Regions from separate parts of the Fictibacillus nanhaiensis genome, predicted to be linked through region 2. Evidence: a T-box and tRNA genes for the amino acid it is inferred to sense, from the RefSeq annotation. Region 2 holds a T-box; the other holds one or more tRNA genes.
The links. The T-box of region 2 lies ahead of argS (arginine--tRNA ligase). A T-box ahead of a tRNA ligase gene usually reads a tRNA of that ligase, here a tRNA-Arg.
Positions count from the first base shown of each region.

Region 1: it encodes a tRNA-Arg, which carries the amino acid that the T-box ahead of argS (arginine--tRNA ligase) is inferred to sense. The anticodon was not compared.

Region 1 covers NZ_JBHUPF010000006.1:1,213,905-1,222,905, reverse strand. Annotated here, with positions in the region: gene ilvD (dihydroxy-acid dehydratase) at 1-272, opposite strand, end outside; gene ilvE (branched-chain-amino-acid transaminase) at 297-1,199, opposite strand; tRNA gene ACFS5O_RS09715 (tRNA-Arg) at 1,504-1,580, opposite strand; tRNA gene ACFS5O_RS09710 (tRNA-Gly) at 1,770-1,843, opposite strand; gene ACFS5O_RS09705 (metallophosphoesterase family protein) at 1,925-2,455, opposite strand; gene ACFS5O_RS09700 (XTP/dITP diphosphatase) at 2,440-3,048, opposite strand; gene ACFS5O_RS09695 (GerMN domain-containing protein) at 3,253-4,299, opposite strand; gene racE (glutamate racemase) at 4,461-5,255, opposite strand; gene ptsP (phosphoenolpyruvate--protein phosphotransferase) at 5,494-7,206, opposite strand; gene ACFS5O_RS09680 (phosphocarrier protein HPr) at 7,206-7,472, opposite strand; gene ptsG (glucose-specific PTS transporter subunit IIBC) at 7,486-9,001, opposite strand, start outside.
Region 2 covers NZ_JBHUPF010000006.1:2,112,406-2,121,406, forward strand. Annotated here, with positions in the region: gene ACFS5O_RS14425 (nuclease-related domain-containing protein) at 1-414, opposite strand, end outside; gene odhB (2-oxoglutarate dehydrogenase complex dihydrolipoyllysine-residue succinyltransferase) at 776-2,050, opposite strand; gene ACFS5O_RS14435 (2-oxoglutarate dehydrogenase E1 component) at 2,043-4,898, opposite strand; gene rarD (EamA family transporter RarD) at 5,070-6,005, opposite strand; gene argS (arginine--tRNA ligase) at 6,110-7,792, opposite strand; T-box leader at 7,840-8,042, opposite strand; gene ACFS5O_RS14450 (hypothetical protein) at 8,090-8,371, opposite strand; gene ACFS5O_RS14455 (MATE family efflux transporter) at 8,458-9,001, shown strand, end outside.

The DNA.
Region 1 (9,001 bases), 900 kb from region 2:
AGTGAATACCTCATGCCGATATGTCCCATTGCAATACCATCGTCTACACCGATCGTATTAAACTCAAATGGAATTCCACCAGCTTCTCGAATGGCTTCTTTTACCCATTCCCCTACTTTGTTTAGATGCATATGCCCCGGAATAATATCAACATAGGAATTACAAACGCCGATAAAGGGTTTATCCATATCCTCTGGTGCAACTCCCGCTGCGTGGAGAAGACTTCTGTGCGGGGCTCTATCGATTCCTTGTTTGATCATATTACTGCGCATATCTGTAACACTCCTATACTTCTTTTATCCCGCTTGAACGGCTTGATTTGGATATACCTTAACTCCTTCTTCAACTACTTTCTCTCTGAAGGATTTTAAAAGTTTGTTCGTATGTTCACCTGGTGCTCCGTTTCCAATCACTCTTCCATCTACTTTTACTACTGCAATAACTTCAGCAGCAGTTCCAGTAAGGAATACTTCATCTGCTACATAAACATCATGTCTCGTGAATGGTTCTTCAACCATTTTGTAGCCCTGTGCTCGCGCAATTTCAACAATCGCATTTCGAGTAATTCCTTCTAAAGCCCCTAAGTATCCTGGTGGTGTTTTAATGGTGTTCCCTTTGATGATGAACACATTATCCGCAGAACCTTCCGCGACATACCCTTGATCGTTTAGCATCAATGCTTCACTTACACCAGCAAGGCTAGCCTCAATCTTGACTAAGATATTGTTTAGGTAGTTTAGCGATTTAACCTTAGGACTTAATACATCCGGGCGGTTTCTTCTGCTTGCCACCGTTATGATTTCTAAACCTGTTTCATAAAGTTTTTTAGGAAATAGTGCAAGCTGTTCCGCAATGACAATGACTCCAGGTTGGCCGCATGTAAAAGGGTCCAATCCTAAATTTCCTTTTCCTCGTGAAATAACTAATCGAATATAAGCATCACGATATTTATTTTTCTGGAGCGTTTGAACAATGATGTCTGTTAGTTCTTCTTTAGTGTGTGGAATTGTCAGCATAATGGATTGAGCTGATTCGTATAAACGTTGAAGATGTTCTTCTAATCGGTACACATTTCCGTTATAGACTCGAATACCTTCAAACACCCCATCTCCATATAAAAATCCATGATCATAAACTGAGACTTTGGCGTCTTCCTTTAATACGTGCTCACCATTAACATAAACCCATTGCTCCTGCATCGTGATCCTCCTTTACTTGTCCATTTGAATTATTTGAATTTTTTAAAAATAATTTAATAATTGTTGACAATATTACGCCCATCTTATTAAAGAATCAACCACGAATTTTGTATTTTTTAATGAATTCTGACTTTTCAGTTATTTTGCACACGCTTTCATCCCTATGCCCATAAGGTTTTGAAGCTTTAACGCGTCACATTGTAAACATTTTTAAAGCGCTTTCAATAGAAATGAAAAAAACACGCTTGATTTCCTTTAATAGAGGATATCAAGCGTGTCGAAAAGTTGTTTTATGTAAGTATTATGGCGTCCCAGGAGAGATTCGAACTCCCGACCGTACGCTTAGAAGGCGTATGCTCTATCCGGCTGAGCTACTGGGACATATGTATTGGAGCCCCTTTCGCATAGCAATGGCGCTTTCCGCAATTACCATGCGCTGCGGGCACACAGTGATTTGTTCCACCCGTCGACTGTGGATACAAATATATTTTTTATCATGCATTTTAATTGTAAGATCTGTTAACTTTAGATGTAACTTTTCATGGACCATTTGAACGTGAGAAAAACAAATGGAGCGGGTGATGAGAATCGAACTCACGACCAGAGCTTGGAAGGCTCTTGTTTTACCACTAAACTACACCCGCAGACAATTTAGACCTTGTCGCGACGACATAACTAAATATACATGATATCTAAATTATAGTCAACCCATTTTCTCAACTTTTTTATTTTCTTACTGGTTTTTTTTCGAAAGTCTTACTTAACTGATCGATACGTTTACCATCGAATGAATAAAAACTAACTGAAATGCTTCTATCTTCAATTTCTAATAATGCATAACTCTTCTCAAACGAACCTCTAGGCAGCCTGATACTTCCTGGATTGATAAAGATCATTCCCTCACGTTCAAAAGCTTCAGCTATATGTGAATGCCCAAAACAAGCAATGGTTGCTCCTGTCTCCTCTGCTCTGTACGCAAGTGAAAGATAAGACATCTTCACATCGTATAGATGACCATGCGTTATATATATACATGTATCTTCTAACAGTTCAATGGCTTCGTTAGGAAAATCATCCCCTAAATAATCCATATTTCCTTTAACGGTTATAAAACCAGACATCTCTTTCGATGATGTCGAAAGTTCTGAATCGCCACAATGTATCATTAGATCTACATCGTCTTGATAACGTCTCTTCAATGTTTCTAACTCATCTGTTAAACCATGACTATCGCTAACAATTAAGGCTTTTCCCATAAGAGATCCTCCTCATTGATCAGTTTTTTAAGTTTTTCTAAAGCTACAGCTCTATGACTAATTTTATTTTTTTCTTCTTTCGTTAATTCTGCCATGGAACGATTTAATTGAGGAAGAAAGAAGATCGGGTCATACCCAAAACCTTCGGTACCCCGTTTTTCTCTTAAAATCTGACCTTTACATTCTCCCTTTACAACCAGCGTTTCTTTTTGAGGTCTGGCAAAAGCCAAAGCACATACAAACTGAGCATCTCTATGGCTATCTTCAACATCTTGTAGTTCTTCTAGTACTTTTTTCATGTTATCTTCATCACTTTTATGTATTCCTGCATACCTAGCCGAATAAACGCCAGGTCTTCCTTCTAGGGCATTGATTTCTAATCCAGAGTCATCAGCAATAACAGGAATATTCATCTGATTAGAGATGGTTTCTGCCTTTAAAATTGCGTTCTCTTCAAATGTAACGCCTGTTTCTTCAACATCAGGACTTCCTTCAATGTCGTTTAAAGAGAGGATCTCAACTCCAAGGTTTTCAAACATCGATTTGAATTCTTTTGCTTTACCCTTATTTTTCGTAGCAACTAAAATTTTCATTAGGTACGCCTCCGTTTTGTAAAAAGCTTTTCTATAGGTTTTTGATATTACGGTCATTTGGTGAAACGGCTTCAACAATCAAGTTTCCCGCATGCCCCGCCGAAGTCGAAGCACCTGAAACGGAAATGAACTACTTTCAAAACAACAGAGCATTAAAAAAGAGACGAATATTCGCCTCTTTACTGTATCACAACCTATTTGATTTTAAAATTCACCTGTATTCACTTCTTTAGGTCTTGAAACTGGGGCTGTGAGTTCTTTCCCTTTTTCATTAAATATTTTAGACTTTCCATCCACTTTAATCGCTACTTTTTTCACTTCAGAAAGTTCTGTAAGAGAAAGTACAATGGAATTTAACACTTCATCTGCAATCATACTTTCTTCTTTATTATCTAACAAAGCTCCATTAAAATTAAGCGTAACAACACCATCTTTGACGACAGGTGTACTTAACAATTTCACATCTGTTCTAAAGTCTGTTAAAAGGCTGCTTTCTGCAGAAGGCCCATCAATTAGGTGCTTAATCGTTGCGGTTACCTTATCTGTTCCTTCTTTTGCAACTCGGCGTGTTACAGGTACATAATACGTTTGATCCTGTGTCTGTGCCAAGAAATAGAGTGTTACAAGTTCACTGTTTGTGATATCTGCGACACTGCCATTTTCAAGATTTATACCGTCCACTCGGCTCACACCATCACCTACTGGTGTATTGTTAACAGGCATTGAATTTTGGTTCTTTCCTGCGATCTGAATTTTAACCTTCTTTATGTTATCAAACTGAGTAAGTGTAAAAGTAATAGCTTGCAAGATCTTCATTTCATCTGCTGCGTTATACTCCGTAAATTCTTTTGAAAAATTCGCTGTAGCTGTTCCCTTTTTAATATTTACCGACAACACTTCTGTATCTGCCGGCAGAACAGCTTGAAAACCGTTAGGAAGCATATTGCTTACAGGACCATCCTTAACCAGGTACTGCAGTACTTGTTTCGCTGTTTCATCGTTCTTTGGAAGAGCAAGGACTTGCGGTACAACCATGCCATTACTGTCGAATAAAAACAGCTGACGTTTATTCGTTTGTTCTGCACTCGCTGCTTTATCCTTCTTATCAAGCGACTGACCCTCTTTCACATAATTCACTTTAGGGGGATCAAGCTCATTTCCTGCTTTCTCTCCCCATAGTCCGCAACCTGATACCAGCAATGAAGCTGATAATATAATAAGCGGTGCTCCTGACTTCATCATTTTGCGCATACTTTCCCTCCTCAAGTGGTTTGTACTATTATGTATACGAGCTATCTTCTTCCGATAGACCACTTGTACAAAAAATAAAAAGAGCAGAACCCTAAATGGATTCTACTCTTTTTACTACAATATTATCTTCAAGAGATTACCAAAATCTAGTGCTATGGAAACTACAACTGAATACATTCTACTTTTTCAATCTTACGGTCTAACCAGTGGTTAGCAATTTGCAGAAAATGATTGCTCTCTGCTGTAGCTAAAAACCGATGAACGGGTTTAGCATCTGCTGTATTTAAAAGTCTGCTATGATCAAGGATGACAGAAACCTCACGTGCAGTTTCTGCACCAGAACAGATCAACGTGATGTGTTCTCCCATCACTTGCTGAATAATCGGTCTTAATAGCGGATAATGAGTACATCCCAGAATTAACGTATCGATTGATACATCCTTTAGCGGATATAAGGTTTCAGAAACCGCACTTAATGTCTCTTCACCTGATAACTTTCCTTGTTCAACAAGCGGAACGAACAACGGACATGCTAAACTTTCTACGATTACATCGTTACGAATCTGCGTTAGTGCCTGTTTATAAGCACCGCTGTTGATCGTTCCGACTGTGCCTATGACACCAACGTGATTATTTTTCGTCGCTTTTAAAGCAGAACGGGCACCCGGATGGATAACCCCTAAGACCGGAATGTCTAACTTTCTCTTCGCTTCTTCTAATACTGCTGCAGTAGCCGTATTACAAGCAATGACAAGCATCTTAATTTTCTGTTCTAAAAGATAGTCGATCATCTCCCATGTATAAGTCCTAACCTCTTCAAATGGCCTTGGACCATACGGACACCTTTTCGTGTCACCTAAGTAAATAATTTCTTCTTTCGGTAGCTGCTTCATGATCTCTCTTGCTACCGTTAAGCCTCCCACTCCTGAATCAATGACTCCAATGGGTCTATTCAAAAAACATCGCCTCATCTCTCTATACATACTGGCGTTAAATCACTGTTTTCTATTCTGCTAATATTTTTATGAAATTGCAATACCATTCGTTAATGTAATGTTTTAAAGTTTGTGAACTGCATAAGGCTCACCGCACGCCCCATGGAAAGCGAGCAACCTGGAGCGGAAATCAACCACTCCCGTGTTTAACATCTATAGAAAAAGACTATGGATATTTCCCCATAGTCTTTTTTCTACTTTAGAAATTTTCTTCTGCAAACTTCACAACGTCTTCCATTGTTTCCATTTGAAGAATTTCATCCATGTGTGCACTGATCTTTTCTTTAGAAAGACTTAAAATCTGACTACGAGCAGGAAGTACAGATGTAGCACTCATTGAAAATTCATCGAGGCCTAGGCCAAGAAGAATTGGAATTGCGATTGGATCGCCTGCCATCTCTCCACACATACCAGCCCATTTGCCTTCTTTATGAGCTGCATCGATAACCATTTTTACTAATCTTAAAATCGCTGGATTGTACGGCTGATACAAGTAAGAAACTTGTTCGTTCATACGATCAGCAGCCATCGTATATTGAATCAGATCGTTGGTACCGATACTGAAGAAGTCAACTTCTTTAGCAAATGTATCTGCCATTACAGCTGTTGATGGAATTTCCACCATGATACCAACTTCAATGGATTCAGATACTTCTATACCCTCTGAAACGAGCTTTTCTTTTTCTTCTAATAAAATCCCTTTAGCAGCACGGAATTCTCCAAGTGTAGCAATCATCGGGAACATGATCTTCAAATTCCCATATTGGCTAGCACGAAGAAGCGCTCTAAGTTGCGTACGGAATATTTCTTGCTCTTCTAAGCAGAGGCGTATCGCACGGAATCCTAAGAAAGGATTTAACTCTTTCGGAAGATTTAAATAAGGAAGCTCTTTATCTCCACCGATATCAAGTGTACGGATAACCACCGGTTTGCCTTCCATCTTTTGAAGCACTTCACTATATGCCTTGAACTGCTCTTCTTCAGTAGGAAGTTGGTCTCGGCCCATGTAAAGGAATTCTGTACGGTATAAGCCAACGCCTTCTGCACCGTTTTCTAATACACCTTTAACGTCAGCTGGTGTTCCAATATTAGCCGCAAGCTCAACTTGAACAGAATCGCTTGAGAATGTTTTTTCATTCACTAGCTTTGCCCATTCCGCTTTTTGCTTTTGATATTGTTTTTGTTTCTCTTCATACGTTGCGATTTCATCTTCAGTCGGATTCACGATTACGTGTCCATCTAAACCGTCGATGATTACCATTACGCCGTTCTCAACGTTTTCCGTAATGGTTTTCGTTCCTACTACTGCAGGAATTTCCATTGAACGAGACATGATTGCTGAGTGAGAAGTTCTCCCGCCAATGTCAGTTGCAAATCCTTTAACAAAATTACGGTTTAATTGAGCCGTGTCAGAAGGAGTTAAATCTTCAGCTAGGATGACAACCTCTTCAGTGATGCTTGCAGGTGTTGTAAACGTCACATTTAACAGATGTGCCAACACTCGTTTCGAAACGTCACGAATATCTGCAGCACGCTCTTTCATGTATTCGTTATCCATCGACTCAAACATATTGATGAACATGGATGAAACATCGTCCATTGCCGCTTCTGCGTTTACTTTTTCATTCTCGATCTTTTGTTTTACAGCATCAACTAGTTCTGGATCGCTCAAAACAAGAAGATGGGCAGCAAAAATCGCTGCCTTATCTTCGCCTAACTCTTTGTTCGCTTTTTCTTTAATAACAGAAAGTTCCTCTTTCGAAACCTTTAGCGCTGCTTCAAAACGCTCGATCTCACTCGCTGAATCGGAAATCGATTTTCTTTCGATCTTTAATTCAGGGTTTTGAAGAACAAACGCTTTTGCGATTGCGATGCCGGCTGATGCTGCAATACCTGAAATTTTTTCAGACATTACTCACCAAGCCCTTCCTTTTTCATTACATTTTCTAATGCTGCGATTGCTTCATCTGCATCTGAACCTTCTGCTTTGATCACGATTGAAGATCCTTGTTGAATTCCAAGACTCATTACGCCCATGATTGATTTTAAGTTAACGCTTTTTCCGTTGTAGTCAAGTGTAATATCTGAGCTGAACTGACCTGCTTGGTTAACTAAAGTTGTTGCTGGACGTGCGTGAATTCCTGATTCGCTAGTTACTTTAAATGTTTTTTCTGCCATGATAATTACCCCTTTATTTTTTGAATGTAATAATATTTTCTTCCTCTATAGCCACAGTTCCTGTTTTTTCGACGGAAACTGTTTCATCCGATAAATTTGTGAAAACAATCGGTGTGATTACGGATGGTGCATTTTCCTTAACAAAGTTCAGGTCAACCTTTAAAATCTTTTGGCCGATCTTAACTCTGTCTCCTTCAGAAACAAAGCTCTCAAAACCTTCACCTTTAAGTTTCACTGTATCGATACCAAAGTGAATGAGAATTTCTTTACCTGAATCTGACTCAATACCTATGGCATGTTTTGTCGGGAAGATATTCATTATCTTACCATTAACAGGTGAAACCACCAAACCTTCTGCTGGTTCGATCGCAAATCCATCACCCATCATTTTTCCTGAGAAAACTTGGTCAGGAACTTCTGTGATTGGAAGTATTTTCCCTTTAATCGGGGAAACAAAACGATCATCATCTGTAGAAATCGATGAAGTTGGTGTAGCACCTTCATTGTTTGTTTCTAAAACTTTTCCTTGTTCAGGTGTTTTCTCTGCGTTCTTAGGTTTTGCTACAGTCTTACCATTGATAATATCTTGTATTTCACTCTTGATTGTATCTGATCGTGTACCGAATATTGCTTGAATGTTATTACCCATTTCAAGAACGCCGGATGCTCCGAGTTTTTTCAATCGATCCTTGTCTACTTCTTTCGGATCATTTACAGAAACTCTTAATCGAGTGATACAAGCGTCAAGGTTAGAGATATTGGACTCTCCGCCTAATCCCTCTAAAATATTCGCTGCTAATGAATCTTTATTGGACGGTCCAACATTTGTTTCAACTTCATCATCCACGATTTCTCGACCTGGTGTCTTAAGATTCCATTTTCGAATCGCAAAACGGAAACCAAAGTAATAGATCACTGCAAATACTAGACCTACAGGAATGACAAGCCACCAATCAGTACGGTTAGGAAGCACTCCGAACAATAAGTAGTCAATTACACCACCAGAGAAAGTCATACCTATTTTAACATTTAACAGATGCATAACCATAAAAGAAAGCCCTGCGAAAATAGCATGAATTCCAAATAATACTGGAGCAACGAATAAGAATGTGAACTCAAGTGGTTCCGTGATTCCCGTTAAGAAAGAAGTTAACGCTGCAGAACCCATGATACCCGCAACGATCTTCTTTTGTTCAGGTCTCGCTTCATGATACATCGCTAATGCCGCAGCTGGAAGTCCAAACATCATGAACGGGAATTTACCAGTCATAAATGTACCCGCTGTTAGTTCAACGTTATCTTTTAATTGTGCAAAGAAGATCGCTTGGTCACCACGAACAAGTCCTTCTGCTGCAGATTTATAAGAGCCGAACTCAAACCAGAACGGCGAGTAGAATATGTGATGAAGTCCAAAAGGAATCAATGAACGTTCAATCACTCCGAAGATAAACGCTGCGACCGTCAAGTTCGAATTAATCATGCTTTCAGAGAACGTATTAAGTCCATGCTGAACAGGTGGCCAGATGAAC
Region 2 (9,001 bases):
TTCTAAATATATTTTTTGTTGTTGAACTTGATTCACTGGATCAGGAAATGTTTCATCCACCCCATTTTTCGTTCGTTTCATCTGATCGAAGTGATGATCAAAATAAAGGTCACCTGAGAGATTTTTAACTTCGAGCAAAACGACAAATGAAGAATGAAGGATCAGACAGTCAATTTGAAAATAGTACTTCTTTTCTTTATCTCTTGGAAGTCGCAAGTCATGAAAAATGAGATATGAATGTTCATCTAAATCGTGCAAATAATAATATAATGCCACTTCGCCTCTATAACCTGCCGCGTATTTCGCAAACTCAGTTTTTAATTCACCATATTTCGGGTGACTGGGTATTAATCTCTGGATAATGGAGTCCAATTTTAATAATTTTAGGGGCTTAGTACGTGGTTTTTTTATCAAGAAATCACCTCTAGCTTTTTAGTACATATCTCATTCAAGAAAACTGGATAAAAATCCTTTATTTTCAGTAATGATTTGATGATTATTTTCCATTCGGAAATTAGATTGTGCACAATTAAGTCTAATTTGAAAAAATTAAGTCGGAATGAACGTTAATTAAGTCGTTCCACGCATCAATTAAGCCGTTTTCAGCCACGATTAAGTCTAAATCCAAAAATAAAGGTCATTCGACAAACCCCAAGGACTTACTACCCGGAACACCCATCAGCAGCTACACACACCACAGCCTCCTTCACAAACCCACAAAAAAACACCCCCTGCAAGCAGGAGGTGTTCCATATCATCATTACATTCCTAAACATTAACCTTCTAAAAGAAGTGATTCTGGATCTTCCAGAAGTGATTTAATCGTTGTTAAGAAGCTTACTGCTTCTTTTCCATCTACAATACGGTGATCATAAGAAAGCGCGATGTACATCATCGGACGGTTTTCCATGCGCTCTTTATCGATCGCTACTGGTCTCCATTGGATCGTGTGCATACCAAGGATACCAACTTGAGGTGCATTTAAGATCGGTGTCGATAGCATCGATCCGAAGATACCGCCGTTTGTGATTGTGAAAGAACCACCTTGAAGGTCTTCTAAAGATAGCTTTTTAGAACGTGCCTTCTCAGCTAAGTTTCCGATCTCCTTTTCGATACCTGCGAAGCTTAGACGGTCAGCGTTACGAACAACTGGTACAACTAGTCCTTCTTCTGCTCCAACTGCGATACCGATATCATAGAACTTTTTAAGAACCATTTCATCGCCTTGAATCTCTGCGTTGATCGCAGGGAACTTTTTCAGTGCGCCAACAACAGCTTTCGTGAAGAATGACATATATCCTAGTTTAACACCGTTTTGCTCATAGAACTTGTCCTTACGACGAGCACGAACTTCGTTGATCGCCGTCATATCAACTTCATTGAACGTTGTTAGCATCGCTGCCGTTTGTTGAGCTTCAACTAAACGTTTAGCGATTGTTTGGCGTCTGCGAGACATCTTCACGCGCTCTACAGGCTTTTCAGGATTTACCGCTTCAACTGAAGCAGCAGGCTTAGAAGCTGATGCAGCAGGTTTAGATGCTGGTGCAGCTTTCTCTGTGCTTCCACCTTCAGCATGGCGGATAACATCTTCTGTGCGAACGCGTCCAAGTGGGTCACGAGCACTAATTTCAGAAAGATCGATGCCTTTTTCACGAGCTAGCTTGCGAGCTGCAGGAGATGCGATTGGACGGTCAGAAGCTTTCACTTCTTTTTCAGCTGCGTCTTTTTCTACGATCGGCTCTTGTTTTTGTTGAGTTGGAGCTGCCTTTTCTTCCGTTTTCTCTTCTGCTGCCGGTTCTGCAGACTCCGAAGCTCCGCCTTCAACGATTGAAGCGATGATATCTCCAACGGCTACAGTGTCGCCTGGTTCAACCTTGATATTTTTTAGAACGCCATCTCGCTCTGCACTGATCTCAATGTTAACTTTATCAGTTTCTAGCTCTACTAAATCTTCGCCTTTAACAACGGTGTCGCCTTCTTTTTTAAGCCATTGTGCTACTGTACCTTCTGAAATTGATTCGGCTAATTCCGGAACTTTAACGTCAAACATGTTCACGGCCTCCCTCTCGCGATTGAATGTCTAGTGCTAATGATGTTTGGATGATTTGTTCTTGTTCTTTTTTATAGATGTCTGGTTCCCCACCAGCCGTACTCGAACGTTCTTGACGTCCAATATATGAAACGTGTGCTTTTGGTGCTACAGCACGAAGTTTAGGCTCAATGTATAACCAAGATCCCATGTTCTTCGGCTCTTCTTGCACCCAGATCAAGTCTTCAACGTTTGGATACTCTTTTAATAAAGCATTCATCTCTTCTTCTGGGAACGGATAGATCTGTTCAACGCGAACGATGTGCATTTCCGTTCTTGCTACTTGATCTTGCTCAAGTGCTTTTTCAAGATCGATCGCAATCTTACCAGAACAAAGTAAGATTTTCTTTACTTTGTCTTTTTCTTTGCCTAGACCAGGCTGTTGTAACAATGGCATAAAGTGGTCACTTTCAAATGCCTCCGCCATGGATGCTACTTTCGTGTCACGCAGCAAGCTCTTAGGTGTCATTACAACCAACGGACGAACCTCATCCATCGATAAGAGCTTCGCTTGACGTCTTAGCAAATGGAAGTACTGAGATGCTGTACTTACGTTAGCAACTGTCCAGTTATTTTCTGCACCTAGCTGTAAGAATCTTTCTAGACGTGCACTTGAATGCTCAGGTCCTTGACCTTCATATCCGTGAGGAAGAAGCATCACCATACCTGATTTTTGTCCCCACTTCGCACGGCCAGCAGATAAGAACTGATCGAATAGAACTTGTGCAACGTTCGCGAAATCTCCGTATTGTGCTTCCCAAATAACAAGCGTTTCAGGTGCAAACACATTATAGCCGTATTCAAAACCAACAACTGATGATTCTGAGAGTGGACTGTTATGAATCGCAAACGAAACATCGATGTCATCCATCGCATGCAATGGAGAAAACTTCTTTCCGCTCTCACTATCGTTTAGAACAAGGTGTCTTTGCGCGAACGTACCACGCTCAGAGTCTTGCCCCGTAATACGAATCGGCGTTCCATCTTTAAGGATAGAGGCGAACGCTAATGATTCAGCCATACCCCAATCGATCTTTTCCCCTTGGAAAGACTTGCGTCTGCGTTCAAGGATTCTCTTGATCTTCGGATAAACGTTAAAGTCTTCTGGGAACTTGAGCATGTTCTCTGTAAGTTCTTGAAGATCACTAACTGAAATTGTGGTATCGATATCAGGAAGTGCTTTCGATAACGGATCAGGAAGTCTTGTGTCTTCCAATTTGAATTTTTCTTTACGACCTTGTACTTTTTCATATTCAGTCTGATGCTTTGTTAATACATCATTTTCAATGGATTTTACTTCTTCTTCAGAAAGTACTCCTTCTTTAACAAGTTGCTTAGCATAAACGTCACGAACTGTCGGATGACTGTTTACTTGTTTATACAATCTTGGCTGTGTTGCAGATGGATCGTCCATTTCATTGTGACCGAATCGACGATATCCGATCAGGTCGATCAGAACGTCTTTTTGGAACTTTTTACGATATTCATAAGCAAGATGTACAGCTGCAATACATGCTTCTGGATCATCTGCATTAACGTGAATGATCGGAATCTCAAACCCTTTTGCAAGGTCACTCGCATATTTGGTTGAACGAGAATCGCCGCTATCTGTTGTAAAACCTACTAGATTGTTCGCGATGATATGAAGTGTCCCACCTGTTTGGTATCCTTTAAGACGACTTAAGTTCAATGTTTCAGCAACGATTCCTTCACCAGGAAAAGCAGCATCACCATGAATAAGGATCGCGAATGCTTTAGAAGTATCTTGAACCGGATACCCTTTTTTATCACGTGTTTCTTGAGCTGCTCTTGTATATCCTTCAACTACTGGATCTACATACTCTAAGTGACTCGGGTTATTTGCAAGTGAGATTTTAATTTTGTGAGATTGATCTGTTTCGACCAATCGGCTTGCACCAAGATGGTACTTTACATCTCCAGTCCATCCAAAGTTAATTCCTCTTGAACCTTCAGAAGGAATTAGCTCCTTGTTTGGAGAATGATGAAATTCTGAGAAAATGAGTTCATAAGGTTTGCCAAGCACGTGAGCAAGAACGTTCAGACGCCCACGGTGTGCCATTCCGATCAGAGCATGTTCTGCTCCGTCACGGCATCCTTCTTTAGCTGCTTCATCAAGCATCGGTACCAGCATATCAACGCCTTCGATAGAGAAACGCTTTTGTCCAACGAATGTCTTATGAAGAAATTTCTCAAATCCTTCAACTTCACTCAATCGCGTTAGAAGGTTCTTCTTATCTTCAGCCGAAAATTTAGGATAGTGTTTGCTTGTTTCAACCATGGTGTTTAACCATTGGCGTTCTTCAGTCTCATGAACATGACTGAATTCATAAGCGATTGTTTTCGTATACACTTCCTGAAGCATCTGAATCGCTTCAAACCCGTCTTTAACGCTTGATGGCGCTTCTTTCCAAATAAAGGAAGGTGGTATCGCTTTCAAATCTTCTTTTGTTAAGTTAAATTCTTTCGGGTCAATATGGTGGATATCTTTCGGAAATTCCCCTACAGGGTATAAGTTAGCTGCCAGGTGACCGTATGTGCGAATGTTTTCTGCTAATTTTAATGCAGCTGCTAATTTCTCGAAATCCAATCCATCAAAACTCTGTGCAGTACGTTGATTTGATTCAGAGCCCTCAATTGGAGGCCCCCATGCATCAAATTTCTCTTTGAATGAACTGTCAACAGATTCCGGATCCACACTATATTGATCATATAGTTCAAGGATGTAGGCCATATTCGGTCCACTTAGTCCTTGCCAAGGATTTTCTGATTTGGAACGTTGATGACTCATCTTTTGTTCCCTCCTGCTTCCCTTTGTAAGTATTGTGCTGTTGCTGTTAACAGGTGATTCATCATTTCTCGCCATTGAATTTTTCCCTATTTAAAGCGCTCTCAAACAATGAATGAAAAGAACCTTATCATTGATAAGGTTTCAACTGTAACAATGGTCATTGCCATTATACTATATTTTCGCAGAAAGTGAATTTTGTTTTTTACGATTTATGAGATAATTTGCCCATTTTGTTTTGCTGACCGTAAAAATAAGCAGTGCAAGCCATATTAAAGCGAATGAAATGACGTGTATCTGACTGAATGTTTCCTGATACAAAAAAACACCTAACACGAGCATAATCGTAGGAGCAATATATTGTAGAAAACCGATCATCGTCATCGAAATCCGCTTAACACCTTGCGCAAAACAAAGTAACGGTACAGCAGTTACAAGGCCTGCTCCCCATAAGAGCAATGTCGTAGAAGTTCCTCCAGCGATAAAGGAAGCTTCTCCGTTCCATTGAAGGAAGATTAAATAAAAGAACGCTAATGGAAAGACAAACATCGTCTCAAACGTTAAGCCCGTTAACGAATCAAAACTCCCAAGTTTTTTTACAAGTCCGTACAGACCAAACGAAAGCGCTAGAGAAACAGCTACCCAAGGAAATTCTCCATGTTGCCATGTTAATAGAAAAACACCGCAAGCAGCTAACAAAAAGGATACGAGCTGCCAGCTGTTTAATTTTTCTTTTAAAACAAGCATGCCTAAAATTACACTAACGAGCGGATTGATATAATAGCCTAAACTTGCTTCAACAACATGATCTGTATTGACCGCCCATATATACATGACCCAGTTTCCACTAATCAATAGCGAAGCAGTCAATACAGATAGAAACTGCTTTCTATTACTAAAAAGTACTTTTACATCTCTTATTAGTGACTTTTTCTTTTTTAGTAAGAACATAACCGCGATCATTAAAAGAAATGACCATAGAATGCGGTGTGCTAAGATCTCAACAGAACCAGCTGATTGAAGTGGTTTCCAATATAGCGGTAGAAATCCCCATATTAAATAAGAAAAAGCGGCATACCATATACCCTTCGTATGTTCATTTAATTTCATTGTCCGTTCCTCGATCCCATAATTTATATGAAGTTATAAGATTATATAACGGATTCTTGATGATTTGCTACTAAATAAACTTTACAGCAAAATAATCGGTAACTTTACATTTTATTCGGTGTCTGTACGCCTAATAATCGTAATCCTTCTTTCAGCACGATTTGAACAGCTGCACAAAGTGCTAATCGTTCTGGCGTTTCTTTACTATCTAAGATTTTCACATGTGCATAATAGTGGTTGAACTTATGAGATAGTTTTAAGACATATTTTGAAATTATAGATGGTTCTTTTCTGTGAAACGCAAGTTCAACAACTTCAGGAAACTCGCTTAATACAGATAGAATCTCCCAGCTTTCAGATCCGATGGAGAACTCTAGTGGAACGCTCCCGGTAAAGTTCCCTCTATTCAATAAGGTTTGTATTCTAGCTGCTGTATACTGCACATACGGCCCTGTGTCACCTTCGAATTTAAGCATCATCTCAAGCGAAAATTCCACATCATTTCCCTTTTCATTTTTTAAATCATGAAAGATAACAGCCCCCACTCCTACTTGACGAGCGACGGTCGCTATTTCATGTAGTTCAGGATTCTTACTTCGAATATTTTGTTCTGCTAACTTAACTGCTTCTAAAATAACCGTTTCTAATAGGACTGTTTTTCCTTTTCGAGTACTCATTTTCTTACCGTTCTGTAAAATGAGCCCGAATGGAACATGGTGCATGTTGTCTGCCCAATCATGTCCGAGCTTTCTCAGGACTCGCTTCACTTGTTCAAAATGTAGAGATTGTTCGTGACCGACAACATAGAACGCTTCGTCAAAGTCATAGGTGTTCTTTCTATAGAGAGCAGCCGTAATGTCACGTGTTGCATATAAAGTGGCACCGTCTGTCTTTTTGATCAAACACGGTGGTAGATCATCACCTACTCTTACAACTTGAGCACCTTCAGAGAGTTCTAACAAATTCATTTCTTGCAATGCTTTCAAAGAAGCATCCATCTTATCGTTAAAGAAAGCTTCACCGTTATAGGAATCGAATTGGACATCCAATAACTCATAAATTTTCTGAAAAGCTTCTAAAGATACTTCTTTAAACCAGATCCATAGTTCTTTAGCTTTTGGATCATGATCTTCTAATTTCTTAAACCACATTCTACCTTCATCATTTAACGAAGGATCTTTTTCAGCTTCTTCATGAAAACGTACGTAAAGTTTAGTCAGCTCTTCGATCGGATTATTACGGACTTTATTTTCCTCGCCCCACTTTAAATAGGCTGAGATCAATTTTCCAAACTGAGTTCCCCAATCTCCTATATAATTTATTTTTACTGTCTGGTAGCCGCATTTTTCACTGATAGCGGCTATAGAGGAACCGATTACAGTCGAGCGTAGATGTCCCATCGAGAACGGCTTAGCGATGTTTGGTGAGGAAAGATCTAAAAGGATCGTTTTCCCATGACCGAAACGATGGTTGGCATATGCGTCCTTCTCTTTTAAAATTTGAGTCAGCAGAGATTGAGCTTCTGCTTTTTTATTTAAAAAAACATTTACATAGCTCCCTACAGCTTCAATTTTCTCAAACTCACCTGAAATGTTTCCTTGAGCTATCGTTTTTGCGATTTCATTTGGAGATTTCTTAAAGGTCTTAGCTAACTGAAAACAGGGAAATGCTAGATCACCATGTTGGATCTGTTTTGGCTTTTCAATAGAGGCTTCAATTTGTTCCCATGTTAAGTCATTCCCGATTTGATCTTGTAAGTAAGCTGCAAATATATGTTTTCCGTTCATTCGTTTCCCTCCCTAAAATAAAAAAAATCCGCCTCTTCTACATTAATAGAAGAGACGGATATTAACCGCGGTACCACTCTCATTGCCAAAAGGCCACTTGACTTGTTAACGGGAAGTCCCGGTCTGCTCTACTTCGTTTCAAGCAAACATTTCCAAAGTGCGCTTCGTCTGTAAGTAGTGCAAGGCTTACACCGATTCCTTGCTCGCTATGAACATCCTTACAGAGTACTCTCTTTTTCATAAATGATCTGAGTTATAGTTTTTCATATTATATGAGGGCAAAAACAAAAAGTCAACTTATTCCTTATTATCAAAATCCAAGTAATCTCTCATGCGTTTAATGTATCTTTTTAACCGAAATAACGTTTCCGTTCGTAAATATTTTGAATTAAAAGCCGCCGTAACGGCTGGTACTGATACAAAAACTCCATGTTCTGTAACTCTGACCGGTATTATGCCTGTATAAATTGTTTCCCCACTGCTTTTATATAAAAGCTCTGTTGATACCAGTACAATCTTTTCGTCGCTTTGCTCTCCTGGCAGAACAGATTGAACTTCAAAAAGAAATTGAACACTCATAGTTTCTCCTTCACGTATATTAGTTATGTTTTATGATATAATGCATTGTCTCGAATTGACAGTTTAATACTAAAGGAAGTATGCATATGATACAGACATATTCGTTAAGAGATAAATACAAAAACTTCTTAATCCTGGTGATTCCAGTCTTAGTCACTCAGTTAGGCTTGTATGCCATGAACTTTTTAGATACGGTAATGAGTGGCCGATCTGGTGCTGATCAATTAGCAGGTGTAGCCATCGGATCGAGTTTGTGGGTGCCAATCTTCACTGGGCTAAATGGTATCCTAATGGCATTAACACCTATCGTCTCACAGCTTTTAGGTGCTAAGAACACTAAAAATGTTCCCCGATCTGTTATGCAAGCAGTCTACTTGTCTGTTGTAATATCCGTCATCGTTGTTGTTTTAGGATCAGTTATGTTAGATCCTATTTTAGGAGCGATGTCTCTTGAAAAAGAAGTTGAAAATGTTGCAAGAGGATATTTAATCGCACTCTCTTTCGGGATCATGCCATTGTTTTTATATGGAGCACTTCGATCTTTTATAGATGCGCTTGGTCAAACTAGAATTACAATGTTTATTACTCTTGTCGGACTACCCGTAAATGCGATCTTTAACTACCTATTTA